DNA from 2 places in the Massilimicrobiota sp. An80 genome. Region 2 is predicted to be linked to the other one. Evidence: a T-box and tRNA genes for the amino acid it is inferred to sense, from the RefSeq annotation. Region 2 holds a T-box; the other holds one or more tRNA genes.

Region 1 (7,904 bases), on a different contig from region 2:
CTTCACGAAGTGTTAACCCCATCCCAAAGCAGATAACACCATAAACCTTGGCTTCAATACAATCATTTAAAATACTTATAATATTTTCTTTCGTATCATTAATAAATGGAAGAATTGGGCAAAGCCAGACAACCGTTGGAATATCTGCATCACGAAGTTGCTTTAAGACTTCCACTCTTTCACGAGTTGTACTGACGTTTGGTTCAATCATTTGACATAAATCTTCATCATAAGTTGTTAATGTCATTTGTACAACACATTTTGTTTTATCATTAATCGCTTTTAATAAATCTAAATCTCTTAATACACGATTAGATTTTGTGATGAAAGTAAAACCAAAACCATACTTATACGCTAATGATAATGCCTTTCGCATATAACCTATTTCATTTTCAAGAGGAATATAGGGATCTGTCATAGAACCTGTACTCAACATACACTTTGATCGTTTTCTTTTTAGAGTCTGTTCCAGCAATTCAATAGCATTTTCTTTAATTTCAATATCCTCAAAATCATGTTCCATATGATAACAATGACTTCTTGAGTCACAATATATACAGCCATGAGTACATCCTCGATATAAGTTCATTCCATTTGACGAAGATAAAATCCCTTTTACTTTTTTATAATGCATAAATATTTTCCTTTCATATATTGTTTTTGAAAATTCATCACATTTTTTAACATTATCCTTGATGTCAAATATTTATCTAAAAAATATAGTTTTTTCATAATGAATCTATTGAAATTATATCAAATAACCAGTCATAACGTATATTTATATTTTGACATTTATGAAATCTTAGTTTTTTAAAGAATAATAATCAATGATTCAATCATCTGTAGAAACATTTGTATAATAATAAACATCTAAAACTTAGATATATTTATTTTTTCATTAACTATCGCACTAAACCGAGAGAATTAAGCTGATTATTTCACTCATAAGAACTTAAATTCCACTCATTCTACTTTCCGTTTCTATACTTACACTTTGAAATGTTTTATAATTCAGTTAGGAGGAGGTTTTAGATATGGATATAAAAAAAGTAGAAAAATTTATTGCATCTTGTAGAAAAGAAAAAAACATGACTCAAAAAGAATTGGCTGAATTAATTGGTGTTACAGATAAATCAATATCCAAATGGGAAAGAGCATCAATTTACCAGATAGCTCATTGATTATTCCTTTATGCCAATGCTTAGATATAGAAATACAAGAATTATTGTTGGGAGAATATTGTGAGAAAAAAGATTTATTGAATGAATCTAATGAATTAATTATTGATTTAATGAAAGATAAAATCACTGATCAGGAAGCTTTTATGACATATAAATTTATTCTCTTTTTTATCGTGATTCTACCATTGTTCTTCATTGTTATAGTTAGTCTATTCCCATATTTAGAAGGATTTATATCTTTTGGTGTTATTTGGGCACCATTTACTCTTATCTTTGGTTTGATTAAAATGATTGAAGGAATTATAAAACATAAAAGTTATTTTGGATACTTTGTTATAACATCAATGAGTTTATTTACAATTATCATCTACTTCCAAACACTTGCACTGCTTTAAAAATTCTATTTCATGAAAATATAGATAATAATAAACCCATATATATCCAATAACTAAAAAATCAAATGAATGAGCCAAAAAATATTTGGCATATGATTTTATACAAATATTCAAGAAATTAAATCTCAATGACAGCATAAAATCATTCTTATGGATTACTGAATTTCAATACAGACCATAAAAGTAATAGTCATTTTCAAATGATAACCACGTTTAAAAGTATGGAAGCTCTCTTATTGTTATACTATTTTTAAGGTTCCATTTTATGAATACGTGGTTTTTATATACCCATTTTTTTATTATGTTAGCTATTTTCTACCATTTTTTATAAATTCTATTATTTCATTTTCTGTGTCAAATTGATCATAATCTCCTATATGCTTATTTTGATAATGATATACAATTCCCTTTTTACAATTTTCTTCCAAATGCTTTTTTAAATCTTCTTCTCCATATCTTTGAATATATTGACAAAATGTTCTTATCCTTAGTTTATGTAAAATACTATCTTCACACGGAAAATCTGGACATTCAAAACAATACTTATAATTTTTAGATGTACAGCATTGATAGTTTTTACAAGCTTCCTTTTCAGGACAGCCTCCCTTTTTGCAGCCAATACAATGTGGATTATCCTGACAATAATCACAAGCTAATCCACAATAGCCAAATCCTTTAGAACTCATAAGAATCACTTCCATTTCATTTATAAAAATATCATAACACATTTTTAAATATCTTGTTCATTGTCACACAAATGAAAAGAGTATTAATTTTTATAGAAAAAAATCTTGACAGTATTGCTAGCATATAGTTTTAAGTAAAATTGGAAAGGAAGAAAAAACTATGACAACACATGAAGTCGAAGAAATGTTAGGTATTACAAAACAATCATTAATCTATTATGAAAAAGAAAGTCTTATTCATCCAAAAAGAAATGAAAATAATTATAGAAATTACATGCAAAAAGATATTAATATTTTAAAAACAATTTTATTATTACGTTCTATGGAAGTATCCATAGATGATATTAAACTTATTTTCAACAACAAACTCTCTATAAGAGAAGCACTAGAATCAAAAAAAAGAATTTATTTCTAACTCTAAAAAGAAGTTAGAAGACATAGACAAAAAAATAAATGATTATATTAAAAGAAGAAGAGTGAAAGTGTCATTTGATAATCAAACTCTTGATCAATGGAAAGGTTATGATACTCTCTATCTTAATGATGATCATATAAAATATAATGAAGTGATTGTCCCTTTATCTCAAATACAACAAATAAACATTTCCATGTATAGTTCTATGTCAGTAGGTCATGCAGGTGTTGGCGCATATGGAATAGGCGGAGTTTTCTTTCAGTATTTTATTGATTTAGATATTGTGACATTAAATGATACATATTCATATTCTATTTTAAATAATAAACTTGTCGTTGATATGTTTGATTATATTCTAAAAAATAACATTACAGTCTATGATCCACTTCACCTTATTGAACTTTATCATGAAAAACATGATCCTGTTGCTTTAAATAATTATATTAATAATCATTTTAAAGATTGGGCAAAAAAATATCATTTAGATAATCCTAGAGATAACTTTGCATATTACAGTGAAGTCTATCAAAATAAAGAAAAAAATGAGAAAAAAGATATCTTTGGTTTAAAGATATTAAAAAAGGCATTAAAAAAGAAATACTAAATAGAAAACAATCACCTTTATATGAGTGATTGTTTTTTTATCAAAGTCATTTTATTTATAAATAATGATTTACAACTTTGTTAAGAGACCCAAAAAATATGAGGATGTTTTTATTTTTGATTTCATATATCAAGACTTTTATTCTAACGAGATATGTCTTTTTGTCTTTTCTTCAGGATGAATATTATTTCTTCTTTTCCCTACCATATCTAAAACTTTCAATCTAAAGACTGTTGTCGCTTTCATAAGATTTGTATTAAATTGAAATTCTTCATTATGATAATGTTTCATTAATATTTTTAATGCTTCAAATTTATCCTCATCTTCTACAAATTCAATTTCTCCATGACCAATTACACTTGCATATCCCATTGTACATGACATTCTTTCATCATAAAGAATAATATTATGTTCACAATCCATTTCAAAAGTAGCCTTATTGTTTTGTTTAATCAAGTCTAATTTTTTTCCTTGATTAGCACAATGAAAATACAAATACAATTGATCATCTTCTTTATCTACACCAAAATTCAATGGGACGATATAAGGATAATCTTCATCAAATAATGCCAAACGACACACATCACACTTATTGATAATATTCATGATTTCATTAAAATCTGTTATTTCTCGATCTTTTCTTCTCATAATACTTCTCCATTTGACTTAATAACTTCTTTACAGCGATAATAAAACTCAATTTCTACATAATCTAAATAATAGTTTCTCAGGATACACTCTATGCTTTAACCATCATTACATCAGCAATACTTAACCCTTTTGACGTTTCCACAATAACATATTTAAACTGATATGCATCTAAGGTCCCACCCCATAAAAATTCTTTCTTAAAACCATGTATAATTTCTCCTTTTCATAAAACTGTTGACATATTTATCATACATTGTTTTTATAATTATACAATACACAGAAATGATTATGGAATATTGCTACAAAATTGATAATCAAATCCTTTTAAAAATGTTACATTGTAACAAAAAAAGCAGTCAGAGCTGCTTATAATCTGTTTGATTACACCTTCTTATCAAATAGCGACCCATAAAGCTGATCCACTTCTTTAGCCTGTTGTAAATTGTCTGAAATGATAATACTGTATATCAGATCAAAAATATACTTTAAAGAAATATAAAAGACCATATCCTTTAAGCTTTCAAATTCATCATGAACCATACCATGTAACAAAATAGCCTGTTTTTTTGAAAGAGGATTTTCTTTATGACTTGTAATGATAATAAAAGGAATTTTTCTTTTGATCAAAATATCAGCAATATTTAAAAGATGTTCATTTTTGCCATTTTTACTTATCATAAAGACTGTATGATGAGAATCCACATTCAAACTCAGCCATAACTGTTTATCCCTATTTTGGTAAACCGTTGTTATTTTTCCTGTACTCAACAATAAATGACTAGCATATTCACCAATGCAGGCATTTGTATCATTAGCAATAATATCAATATATTGATTCTGCGAAATATGGAACATAACTTCTTTTAAAGTATCTACTGAAAGCATATGCTTTGTCTGATTCATAATACCCACTTCAATTTCAGACAATTTCTCCTTAATTGAAAATAAGCTTTCATGAGATAAAATTTCCATATCTTTCAAGTAATATTGATTTAAAAAAGAATGAATATGAATTTTAAAATCATTATAACTTACAAAACCAAGTTTTTTTACGAATCTTACAACAGCTGTTGCACTGGTGTATGTATTTTTAGCAAGTTGATGCGTAGACAGATGAATCACTTCATCACTATGATCAATAATATATTGAGCTAAATATAAATCATTATCATTCAATTTATAATCTTGTGCTATTTTTTCTAAAATCAGACTCATAAAGCATCACTTTCCTCTTCTATTTTCAATTTATTGTTTATAAAACTCATGTTTATGATACATTGATTATTTCATGAAAATAACTATTTCTATATTTTATAAAAATATTATACCATACTTTTTAATTTCTCGTTTATTTCCTGTTAAAGTAAATACTTCTATTTGAGAAATTTGAGAAATGATATTGCAAGTCAATTAAAAAACATGAAATCTCTATAAATAATAACAAAATTATCAAATATTTTTTAACATTAATCATATATAGATTTCATTGAATAAAAAGCCACCCAATTACTATTTATCGCAATGAGATGACTTCTGTCGTAAATAATATATTTGAATAAGAAAAAAGAGCGATCAATCGCTCTAACTTACTGATGGCAGGGGCGGCAGGAATCGAACCCGCGTCCACGGTTTTGGAGACCGATGCTCTACCATTGAACCACGCCCCTATATGGTGACCTGTACGGGATTCGAACCCGTGAATGCATGCGTGAAAGGCATGTGAGTTAACCGTTTCTCCAACAGGCCAATTGATTTTGCTTTGTAATAATAACATATAAAATATAGAAAAGCAATAGAAAAAATAAAGAAATAGTGATATTATAGATAAGTATTGGAGGAAATAAAATGTTTGGTTTTGGAAAAAAAGTAGAAATTAAGAAAATAGATATTAATGAAGGATTTCGTCAATATGAAAAAAATCCTGATAAAATCACAATTATATGTTTAGATGAATTAAAAGACTATGATGAATTACATATTGCTGATGCAGAATGTTTTCCTTTTCGTTTATTAGATAGATTTGAAGAATCATATCCTAATAAAAACATGAAATATTATTTATATGCCATTAACAAGGCACTCAGTGAAAAAGCCTGTAAAAAACTATTAAAGAAAGATTATGATGTTTATGATCTAGGAAGTTTTTTAAATTATAGAGAAAGAGAAGAAGGATTTCAAGCGACAAGAAAAAATCGTAGAAGAAAAAGATAATAATGAAAATTCTTTATAAAAATATACTCATTCGTGATGCAAAAGAAAATGATGCAACAATTCTTACAAAATGGTGGAATGACGGAAAAATAATGGCTCATGCTGGATTCCCAGAAGGTATCAATACGACCGTTCAAAAAGTTAAGCACCAACTCCAAGAAGAAATAAAAAATCATAAGCATCGTCTTATTATCGAATATAAAGATTGCCCCATTGGGGAGGTGTGCTTTTTTCCTTGTCATGACGCAGTTGAAATTGGTATTAAAATATGTGAAATAAATATGCAAAATCAAGGTTTAGGTCATACCATACTCACATTATTCATTCATGAACTCTTTCAAAAAGGTGTACCCAAAATAGTTTTAAGTACAGATTTGAATAATCTTCGTGCGCAACATGTTTATGAAAAAATAGGTTTTCAAAAATATGATATTCAATATAATTATTGGAAAGATCCTCAAGGAGAAATGCATTCAGCTATTTTTTATGAACTGTTACCTCAAAATTTTATTCATCAACGAAAATAATTTTCAAAAAATAAGAGAACAGCTAAATCGCTATTCTCTTATTTTCATTTATTCATAAAAAAAGCCCTTGAAATAAGGGGCAGTTTTTATAACACTTTTTGTCCGTTGTAAGTTCCGCAATGTTTGCATACTCTATGAGATAATTTATATTCTCCACATTCTGGGCAAACAACGACACTTGGTACTGTTAACTTGTCATGTGTTCTTCTTTTGTTTCTTCTTGTTTTTGAAACTCTTCTTTGTGGTACTGCCATAGGTACACCTCCTTATTCCTTATCCTTAAAATAATCTTTAAGCTTCGCTAAACGAGGATCAATATAATCCTCATCATGTTTTTCATCCTCTTCACTTAATACTTTCCAGCCATGACCTTGAGTCTTTAAAGAAGCACCTTCCTTAACAACTCTCATTGGAACTTCCAGCATAATCTCCTGGAAAATGACAGGTGTTAAATCAACAATGTTTTTCTTAACTTCTATAACCTCTTCATCATCTTGTGGTTTATAAAAAGCAAAAATAACATTTGATTCAATATGGAAAGGATAATCCACATCTTCCAATGATATGGCACATGGTAAAATCATTTCTCCATCTATTTGGAAATCAACGTATAATTGATGATTTTTTGTGTCTAAACGTCCCTGTCCTTGAACATGAACATCCTTTAAACCATTAATTTGGGATAAATTATGGAACATTTCTGATGGAAAACTTAATTTTTCATCGAAATGAAAACAACCATCTTTTTGTTTAATAATCCATTGTAAATTCCATTTCAAAAAAATCACCCTTTACATCGCATAGCCCATTATATATAAAAGTAAGAAATATGTCAATCTAAATTTAAATATTTCATTGAATATTTCCACTCTTTTCAAGTAAAACTATGTTTATTTCCTAAACTATGTTAAACTATCCCTTGGAGGTGAAAGCCATGAGAATATTAGGATTAATTGTTGAATATAATCCTTTTCATAATGGACACATTTATCATATCCAAAAAGCAAAGTCTCTGGCACAATTTGATTATACAATTGCGATTATGTCGTCATCATTTGTACAAAGAGGTGAACCAGCTATTATTGATAAATGGAAACGCAGTCAGTTAGCAATCGAATTTGGTGTAGATTTAGTGATTGAATTACCTTTTGTTTATACTTGTCAGAGTGCTGACTATTTTGCAAAAGGAGCTATAGATTTATTAGCAGCTATAGGGGTCACTGATATATGTTTT
Region 2 (7,904 bases):
AAAAGAGGTATTAAGAGAAGATGTATGATTTTGATAAAGTGATTGAAAGAAAAGGAACAAACAGTGTGAAATATGATGGTGAAAAAATGCAAGATTCACATATGATTCCAATGTGGGTAGCAGATATGGACTTTGAAACTCTTCCAGAAGTCAAAGAAGCTTTGGTTAAGCGTGCCAGTCATGGCGTTTTTGGATATGCTACACCAACTGAAAGTTATTATCAGTCTGTCATTAACTGGATGAAGACACGCCATCATTTTGATATTCAAAAAGAATGGATTGTCACAACTTCAGGTGTTGTAGGTGCTTTAAAATTAGCGGTAAGAGCCTATACACAAAAAGGTGATGCCATTATGGTAATGAAACCTGTTTATTATCCTTTTGATGCATCTATCCATTTAAATGAAAGAATGGTTGTAGAATGCCCACTTGTATTTCAGGATGATCATTATGAATGTGATTTTGAAGTGTTTGAAAAACAGATCGTTGATCATGATGTCAAGATGTTTATCTTATGTAATCCACATAATCCCATTGGTAAAGTTTGGACACGTGATGAATTGTATCAGATAGGTAAAATTTGTCAGAAACATCATGTTTATGTGATTAGTGATGAAATTCATATGGACTTTATTTATGAGGGAAATGAACATGTTCCTTTCTATAATGTAGATCCATCATTTGGTGAATTCAGCATTATCTGTACAGCGCCATCTAAAACATTTAACTTGGCGGCTTTACAGACATCTAATATTATTATTAAAAATGAAGATCTACGAGAAAAATTTCAAAAAGAAAAAAATGCTTCAGGTATGAGTGATCCTAATATTTTTGGATTAGAAGCCTGTGAAGCAGCTTATACATATGGAGCTCAGTGGGTTGATGAATTGGTAGATTATTTATCTGGAAATATAGCTTATATGAAAGAATTCTTTGCTGAAAGACTACCAGAAATTAAGGTGATTGATCCACAGGGATTGTATCTGGTCTGGGTAGATATGCGAAGCTTAGGTATGAATAAAGATGAATTAGAAACATTTATGTTGGAAAAAGCACATTTATGGCTGGATGAAGGTTATATTTTTGGAACAGGTGGAGAAGGATTTGAAAGATTTAATGTCGCTTGTCCACGTTCAACATTAAAACAAGCTTTAGAACAATTAGAAAAAGCAATAAAAGAATGATAAAAAAGAGAATATTTATGGAAATTTTCATAAAATCAGTGTATGATATATGTGTAAAAAAAATGTAAAGGAGATTTGAATTATGGGATTAGTTTCAGCTAAAGAAATGCTTGATAAAGCAAAAGCAGGTCACTATGCTGTTGGTCAATTTAATATCAACAACTTAGAATGGACTAAATCAATTTTATTAACTGCGGAAGAATTAAAAGCACCAGTTATTTTAGGAGTTTCTGAAGGAGCTGCTAAATACATGACTGGATATAAAACAGTTTCTGCAATGGTGAAAGCAATGGTTGAATCTTTAAATATTACTGTACCAGTTGCTTTACACTTAGATCATGGTAGTTATGAAGGAGCTAAAGCTGCATTAGAAGCTGGTTTCTCTTCAATTATGTTTGATGGTTCTCATTATGGAATCGAAGAAAACATTGAAAAAACAAAAGAAATCGTAGCTTTATGTCATTCAAAAGGTGTATCAGTTGAAGCAGAAGTTGGTTCAATTGGTGGAGAAGAAGACGGAGTTATCGGTAAAGGTGAAGTTGCAGACCCTAAAGAATGTAAAATGATTGCTGATTTAGGTGTAGATTTCTTAGCAGCAGGTATTGGAAACATTCATGGTAAATATCCTGCTAACTGGGAAGGTTTAGATTTTGATGCATTAGATGCTATTCAACAAGAAACAGGAACTTTACCATTAGTATTACATGGTGGTACAGGAATTCCTGCTGATATGATTAAAAAAGCTATCACATTAGGAGTTTCTAAAATCAACGTTAATACTGAATGTCAATTATATTTCCAAGAAGCTACTCGTAAATATATTGAAGCTGGTAAAGATTTAGAAGGTAAAGGATTCGATCCTCGTAAATTATTAGCTCCAGGTGCTGAAGCTATTAAAACTTGTGTTAAAGAAAAAATGGAATTATTCGGATGCATTGGTAAAGCTTAATTTCATGTGAAGCAAAGTCAACTCATTGAGTTGGCTTTTTTGTATAAAACTATATATTTATTGATCTTTGATTATATGTAAAAGTGATTATTTTTTTGAATATTTCATAGAAAAAATAACAAAAAAAGACATCAACTTTGTCAAATGTGTAAGCGCTTTTTTGAATTGTGTTATTATATTCTAAAATTCTTGTCAAATTTAAAGAAAACTATTAAAATAAAAATGAAAACACAGATTATATAGGGAGCGGGGTTATATGTCAATGAACGATTATGTTAATATAACAATGTTTCGTAAATTTTCGTTTTCATATCATAATTGTACAATTGATAGTGACACGATGAAATCTGAAAAACTTGTGAAATTATTTGCTTATCTCCTATCTCATTATCAGCGAACAGTGCCTTCTAATGAACTGATTGAAATGTTATGGTATTTAGATGATGTTGATAATCCTATAGGAGCATTAAAAAATTTAATATATAGATTAAGAGCCTTATTAAAAAAAGAGTTTGGATTTACAGATTTTATTATCACTGGAAAAGGATCGTATGCGATTAATCCGGCGTATCATTTAAGAATAGATACAGTTGAATTTGAAAAGTATGAAAAATATTTAAGAGATTCTTCAAAACCAGAATATTTTGAAAAGTTTCTTAATGAATATACAGGGAAGTATTTGGTAGAAATTAAAGAAGATCATAATACTTTATCTAAACGTGTTTATTATCATTCACTTTATATGGATAAGGTTGTTGAGTATGCAAAGCTGTTGGAAGATAAACAGGATTATGAGAAGATGGAAATAATAGCTAAGCGTGCTATTGAGATTGATAATTTAGAAGAGTCTATTTATGAAATCTGGATTCGTTCTTTATATTTTCAACAGCAGTATAAAAAAGCAAAAGAGATATATAAAGCAACAACTGATTTATTGTATCAGACTTTAGGTGTTAAGCCATCTGAGTCAATGCTGAAATTATATGAGATGATTAAAAAAGAAAGTCATGATGAAGATTTAGATATTATGGAAATTCAACAGGAGCTTTCACGTGATGAAGCTTATGGGGCTTTTCTTTGTGAGTATGGAACATTTAGAGAAATATATACTATGCAATCAAGAATGATGGGAAGATTGGGTATATGTTCTCAGTTATGTTTAATCACAATTCTTGATCATTCACAGATTGAGGATCAACATTCCCAAAAAGCTATTGAAAGAATGATGACAAAAGTACAGGATGCTTTACTCAGAGGACTTCGTATTGGTGATGTTGTATGCAGGTTAAATGTGAATCAGTTTGTTGTTCTTTTGCCTGCATGCCATAATGACGATGCCAAAAGTGTTATGAATAGAGTTTTACGTAAAATAAAATATTCATTGAATCATACAACATTAACGATTGATTTCATGGTTGGAGAAATCATGCCAAAGCAATAAAGCATGACAAATAAATGAAACAACATATATTGACATACCCATTTTAGACTTACTGCAACAGTGAGTCTTTTTCTTTTTATGATGATTATAGAATGGTCTTTTTAGGTATAATAAACATATGATACATTACAGGGGGTTGAATATTTTGTTAGTGAATTTTGTTTATGATGATGAAGAATTATTAGAACCATATGAGTGGCAGGACGATGATTCTTATGAAGAAATAGAAAATGCACCTCTTTATCATGTTTCAACAAAACAGTTACATGATTTTTTATATGCGAAATTTTATCAATTCAGAGGAACAGATGGTATTTTTATTGTTGGTGATGGTCATTATTGCTTTGTTGTGGATATTAAAAATCATACAATTGTACGTAGAGGAACTTTTTCTTGGCAACAAAGACAACAGATTAATGACATATTAAAACAAGAACCGATGACTTTTTTTCAATATCAGATCAAAGATGAAGCTTATGATAAAGAATTTGGTTTAACAAGAAATGAGCGTTTAAAGAAAATGTGTCTAGAAGAAGTTATTGATGAGATTTTTGTGGTCCGTTATGATGTCTTCTTGGAAATATGCCAACAATTTCATATTGAGGGAGAAAATCCCAGTGAAAAATATTTGGCTTTAAAACATAAGATTGAAAAAGGATATACATCCTTGCATGAATTATTGTATAAAGAATTGGTTCAAAAAGGTTAAAAAGCAAACTTCATATCCATAAGAAGTTTGCTTTCTGTTTTATTTCTTTTTAATTGTAATTCCAATTTTTCTTTCCACTTTGGCTAGTTTCTTTCTTGCGATGATGCGTGCTTTCTTGGCACCTTCTTCTAAAATGTCATCTAAATAAGAACCACTCATAATTTCATGATAACGATTTTGTATCTTCTCAAGTTCTTCTCCTAAAACTTCAGCTAAATCATTTTTAAATTCTCCATATCCTTTACCATCATATTGTTTTTCAAGATCTTCAATAGGACGATTTGCTAATATTGAATAAATTTCCAACAAATTAGAAATACCTGGTTTATTTTCGGGATCATAATGAATATGACCATCGCTATCCGTCACGGCAGATTTGATTTTCTTTTTAGAAATATTGATATCGTCTAAGATATAAATGGTTCCTTTTCCTAGTTCATCGGATTTGGACATCTTCTTTGTAGGATTTTGTAAATCCATGATACGTCCACCTACTTTAGTCACTAATGGTTCTGGAATTTTGAAAGTTTCGCTATAACGTGAATTAAATCTTTCGGCAATATCACGACATAATTCTACGTGTTGTTTCTGATCTTCACCAACCGGTACAAAATCAGGATCATACATTAAAATATCCGCATTCATTAATGAAGGATAATTAAATATACCAGCACCAATGACTTCGTTTTTGGCTTTCTTATCTTTGTATTGTGTCATACGTGAAAGTTCTCCCATAGACACCATACATCCTAAATACCAACCAAGTTGAGCATGTTCTAAAACATCAGACTGTAAAAATAAAGTCACTTTTTCAGGATCTAATCCAGCAGCAATATACAATGCAATTAAATCTTTTGTATTTTTACGTAAATCTGCAGGCTTTTGATAAATAGTCATAGAATGAAGATTAGCAATAAAAATAAACATTTCATATTCATCCTGATAAGAAACAAAAGGTTTGATAGCTCCAATATAATTACCTAAAGTCACACGACCAGTTGGTTTAATTCCACTTAACATTCTTTTCATCATAACGACCTCCTTTAAAATAAAAAACGTCCTTAAAAAAGGACGTATAAATACGCGGTACCACCTTTATTCATATCATCGATATGCACTCTTGTCTTAACGCGACTCACGAAAAATGACTCATGCCATTTTTAGCTCCAGAATCCCAATTCATTATCGTTCATGGCTTGTTTGCATCACCCACAAGCTTTCTTAACATGAATAGATAACTACTCCATTCTTTCATTGCTGTAAAGTCATTATAGAACGACAAAGATGTAAAATCAATAGAATCATAAAAAATAATTTCATAATTGTTGAAAATGATGTATAATGAGTAAACAAGAGGAGATGATGTAATGATTAGAATTTATACAGCACCAAGTTGTGCTTCATGTAGAAAAGTCAAAGCATGGCTGAAAGAACATCAGATTCCTTATGTTGAAAAAAATATTTTTTCTACATTATTACGTGAAACTGAGTTAAAAGAACTTTTAGAAAGAAGTGAAAATGGAACAGATGACATTATTTCTAAAAGATCAAAGATTATTAAAGAAAATAAAATAGATTTAGATGATATGTCTATTAATGAATTAATTCATTTTATTCAAGAAAATCCATCTATTTTAAAAAGACCTATTATTATTGATGAAAGACGTTTTCAGGTCGGTTATAATGCTGAAGAAATTCGTGCTTTTATTCCTCGTGAACTGCGTCGTTTACAAGAATGTAATAATAGTGACTTCTGTCCACAATTTACTGATATTAAGGAACAATATTATCAGGACCATAAATGTGATGATGGTTGTGAATAAAAGATAATGAGTCGTTTCTATACTGAGATAGAGGCGATTTTTATTTTGTGAGAGAATGTTTTATAGTTGTCAAGAAAGTGATATAATATCATGGAGAAATGAGAAACAATGGAGGAAAAAATGATGATAAAAGGGGAACTTGAGAAAAAATGAAAAAAATGATCATAATTTCTTCTGTTATTGTAGTGCTGCTTTTGACTATGAGTATTTTTTTGCGTATTTATTTAAATCATATTGTCAGAAATAATATGATTGACCAAGTTGATAATACTGTTGATAAATACATTCATATAATACAAAAACAAATAGATAATGATTTTCAATTTTTAGATTCTTTTGCTAGTGTTTTACAGCTGGAAAATATAACAAACAATCAAGAATTTCCACAGGTTTTAGAAGAAACTAATGAACAAAATGATTTTATAACGATGATGTATTTTGATTTGGATGAAAGGGGAGTTGTTGCCAATTTAAATCAAGAGATATTGGTCAATAAGCCTCTAACAGATTTTCAAGAAGAAATTCAAAGTGTTGTTTATGATGCTTTGGCTGATCAACGTACTGTATCTGATATTTTTCAAAGTCAATTAACTCATGAAATGATTTATGCTTATGGAATCCCAGTTTATCAAAACAAACAGATTGTGGGAGCTTTAATCGCTACACAAACAGTAGAATTGCTGATGGATGCTGGGCAAGGAAGTGGTATTTTAGGTGGGGATACATATGCTTATCTTGTTGATGAATCTGGTCAAGTTTTAGTCAACTCTCAATATGATATTTTTCATCAGACTTCAATATTTCAACAACCTTTTTTGCAAAAACAAGATTATCAGTAAATGAAAGAACATTTAAAAGATCATCAAGATATAACATTTTCATTTGAATATGAAAATGCACAATATCATGCTCTATTAAAACCTATTGGATTAAAAGATTGGAACCTTTTATGTGTTAATATGTTGGAAAATTCTCACTTGTTTGCTGATAGGAATATGAGAATGGTAGGTTTGATATTTTTAAGTATCATATTGTTAGTTGTAGGATTGTTGATTTATGGTTATCGTATTATTTTAAAAAACAATCGTGAGTTACAGAAAGTCGCTTATTTTGATCATTTAACAGGAGCATATAATTTTTCTTATTTCATGACTTTGGGTGAACGATACTTTATGGATAATAAGTGTTGTAGTGTGGCTGTTTTAAATATTCATCAATTTAAGTTTTTTAATGAAATTTTTGGTCATGATTTGGGAGATCAGTTGTTATGTCATGAAAAGAAAGTGATTGAAAACAATCTACATGATGGAGAATTTTTTTGCCGAGATACAGCAGATCAATTTTATGTTTTTCTATGTGAAACAGAGGAATCCGTTTTATTGACACGCCTTAATCAAATGATGGAAGAGATTATTGAATATATGGATTTATTACACACAAATTATCATTTGAAGATTCATTGTGGTGTGGCGATATCAAGTGAAGAACTGATTGTGGATAATTGTTTTGAAGATTTAATGGTCAGAGTTATGTTTGCTTTAGCAAAATCAAAGGAAACGCTACTTTCTAATATTTGGTTTTATGATATTGAATTACATAAACAGGAAATAATGGATAATCATATTGAAAGTCATATGGAACAGGCTTTAAAAGATGGAGAATTTCAATTATATTTGCAGCCAAAAGTTGATATGGAAACTGGTCAATTACAAAGTAGTGAAGCTTTAGTCCGTTGGATCACACAAGATAACCAGCAATTGTATCCTAATCAATTTATTCCTATTTTTGAAAAAAGTGG

The links. A T-box is a leader RNA that pairs with one kind of tRNA and senses whether it is charged. The one in region 2 lies ahead of trpS (tryptophan--tRNA ligase), so its partner is inferred to be a tRNA-Trp.
Region 1: it encodes a tRNA-Trp, which carries the amino acid that the T-box ahead of trpS (tryptophan--tRNA ligase) is inferred to sense. The anticodon was not compared.

What each region holds. Positions count from the first base shown of each region.
Region 1 covers NZ_NFHI01000010.1:38,221-46,124, reverse strand. Annotated here, with positions in the region: gene B5G32_RS04495 (SPL family radical SAM protein) at 1-634, opposite strand, end outside; gene B5G32_RS04490 (helix-turn-helix domain-containing protein) at 1,035-1,181, shown strand; gene B5G32_RS04485 (hypothetical protein) at 1,178-1,576, shown strand; gene B5G32_RS04480 (DUF3795 domain-containing protein) at 1,885-2,262, opposite strand; gene B5G32_RS04475 (MerR family transcriptional regulator) at 2,423-2,677, shown strand; gene B5G32_RS04470 (hypothetical protein) at 2,745-3,281, shown strand; gene B5G32_RS04465 (pyridoxamine 5'-phosphate oxidase family protein) at 3,420-3,929, opposite strand; gene B5G32_RS04460 (MurR/RpiR family transcriptional regulator) at 4,314-5,147, opposite strand; tRNA gene B5G32_RS04455 (tRNA-Trp) at 5,526-5,599, opposite strand; tRNA gene B5G32_RS04450 (tRNA-Glu) at 5,603-5,678, opposite strand; gene B5G32_RS04445 (hypothetical protein) at 5,778-6,143, shown strand; gene B5G32_RS04440 (GNAT family N-acetyltransferase) at 6,146-6,670, shown strand; gene rpmF (50S ribosomal protein L32) at 6,757-6,924, opposite strand; gene B5G32_RS04430 (YceD family protein) at 6,937-7,458, opposite strand; gene B5G32_RS04425 (nucleotidyltransferase) at 7,605-7,904, shown strand, end outside.
Region 2 covers NZ_NFHI01000002.1:18,035-25,938, reverse strand. Annotated here, with positions in the region: gene B5G32_RS00830 (TrmH family RNA methyltransferase) at 1-28, shown strand, start outside; gene B5G32_RS00825 (MalY/PatB family protein) at 21-1,184, shown strand; gene fba (class II fructose-1,6-bisphosphate aldolase) at 1,267-2,133, shown strand; gene B5G32_RS00815 (AfsR/SARP family transcriptional regulator) at 2,390-3,574, shown strand; gene B5G32_RS00810 (hypothetical protein) at 3,726-4,283, shown strand; gene trpS (tryptophan--tRNA ligase) at 4,323-5,312, opposite strand; T-box leader at 5,348-5,547, opposite strand; gene spx (transcriptional regulator Spx) at 5,651-6,106, shown strand; gene B5G32_RS00795 (cache domain-containing protein) at 6,256-6,945, shown strand; gene B5G32_RS00790 (putative bifunctional diguanylate cyclase/phosphodiesterase) at 6,946-7,904, shown strand, end outside.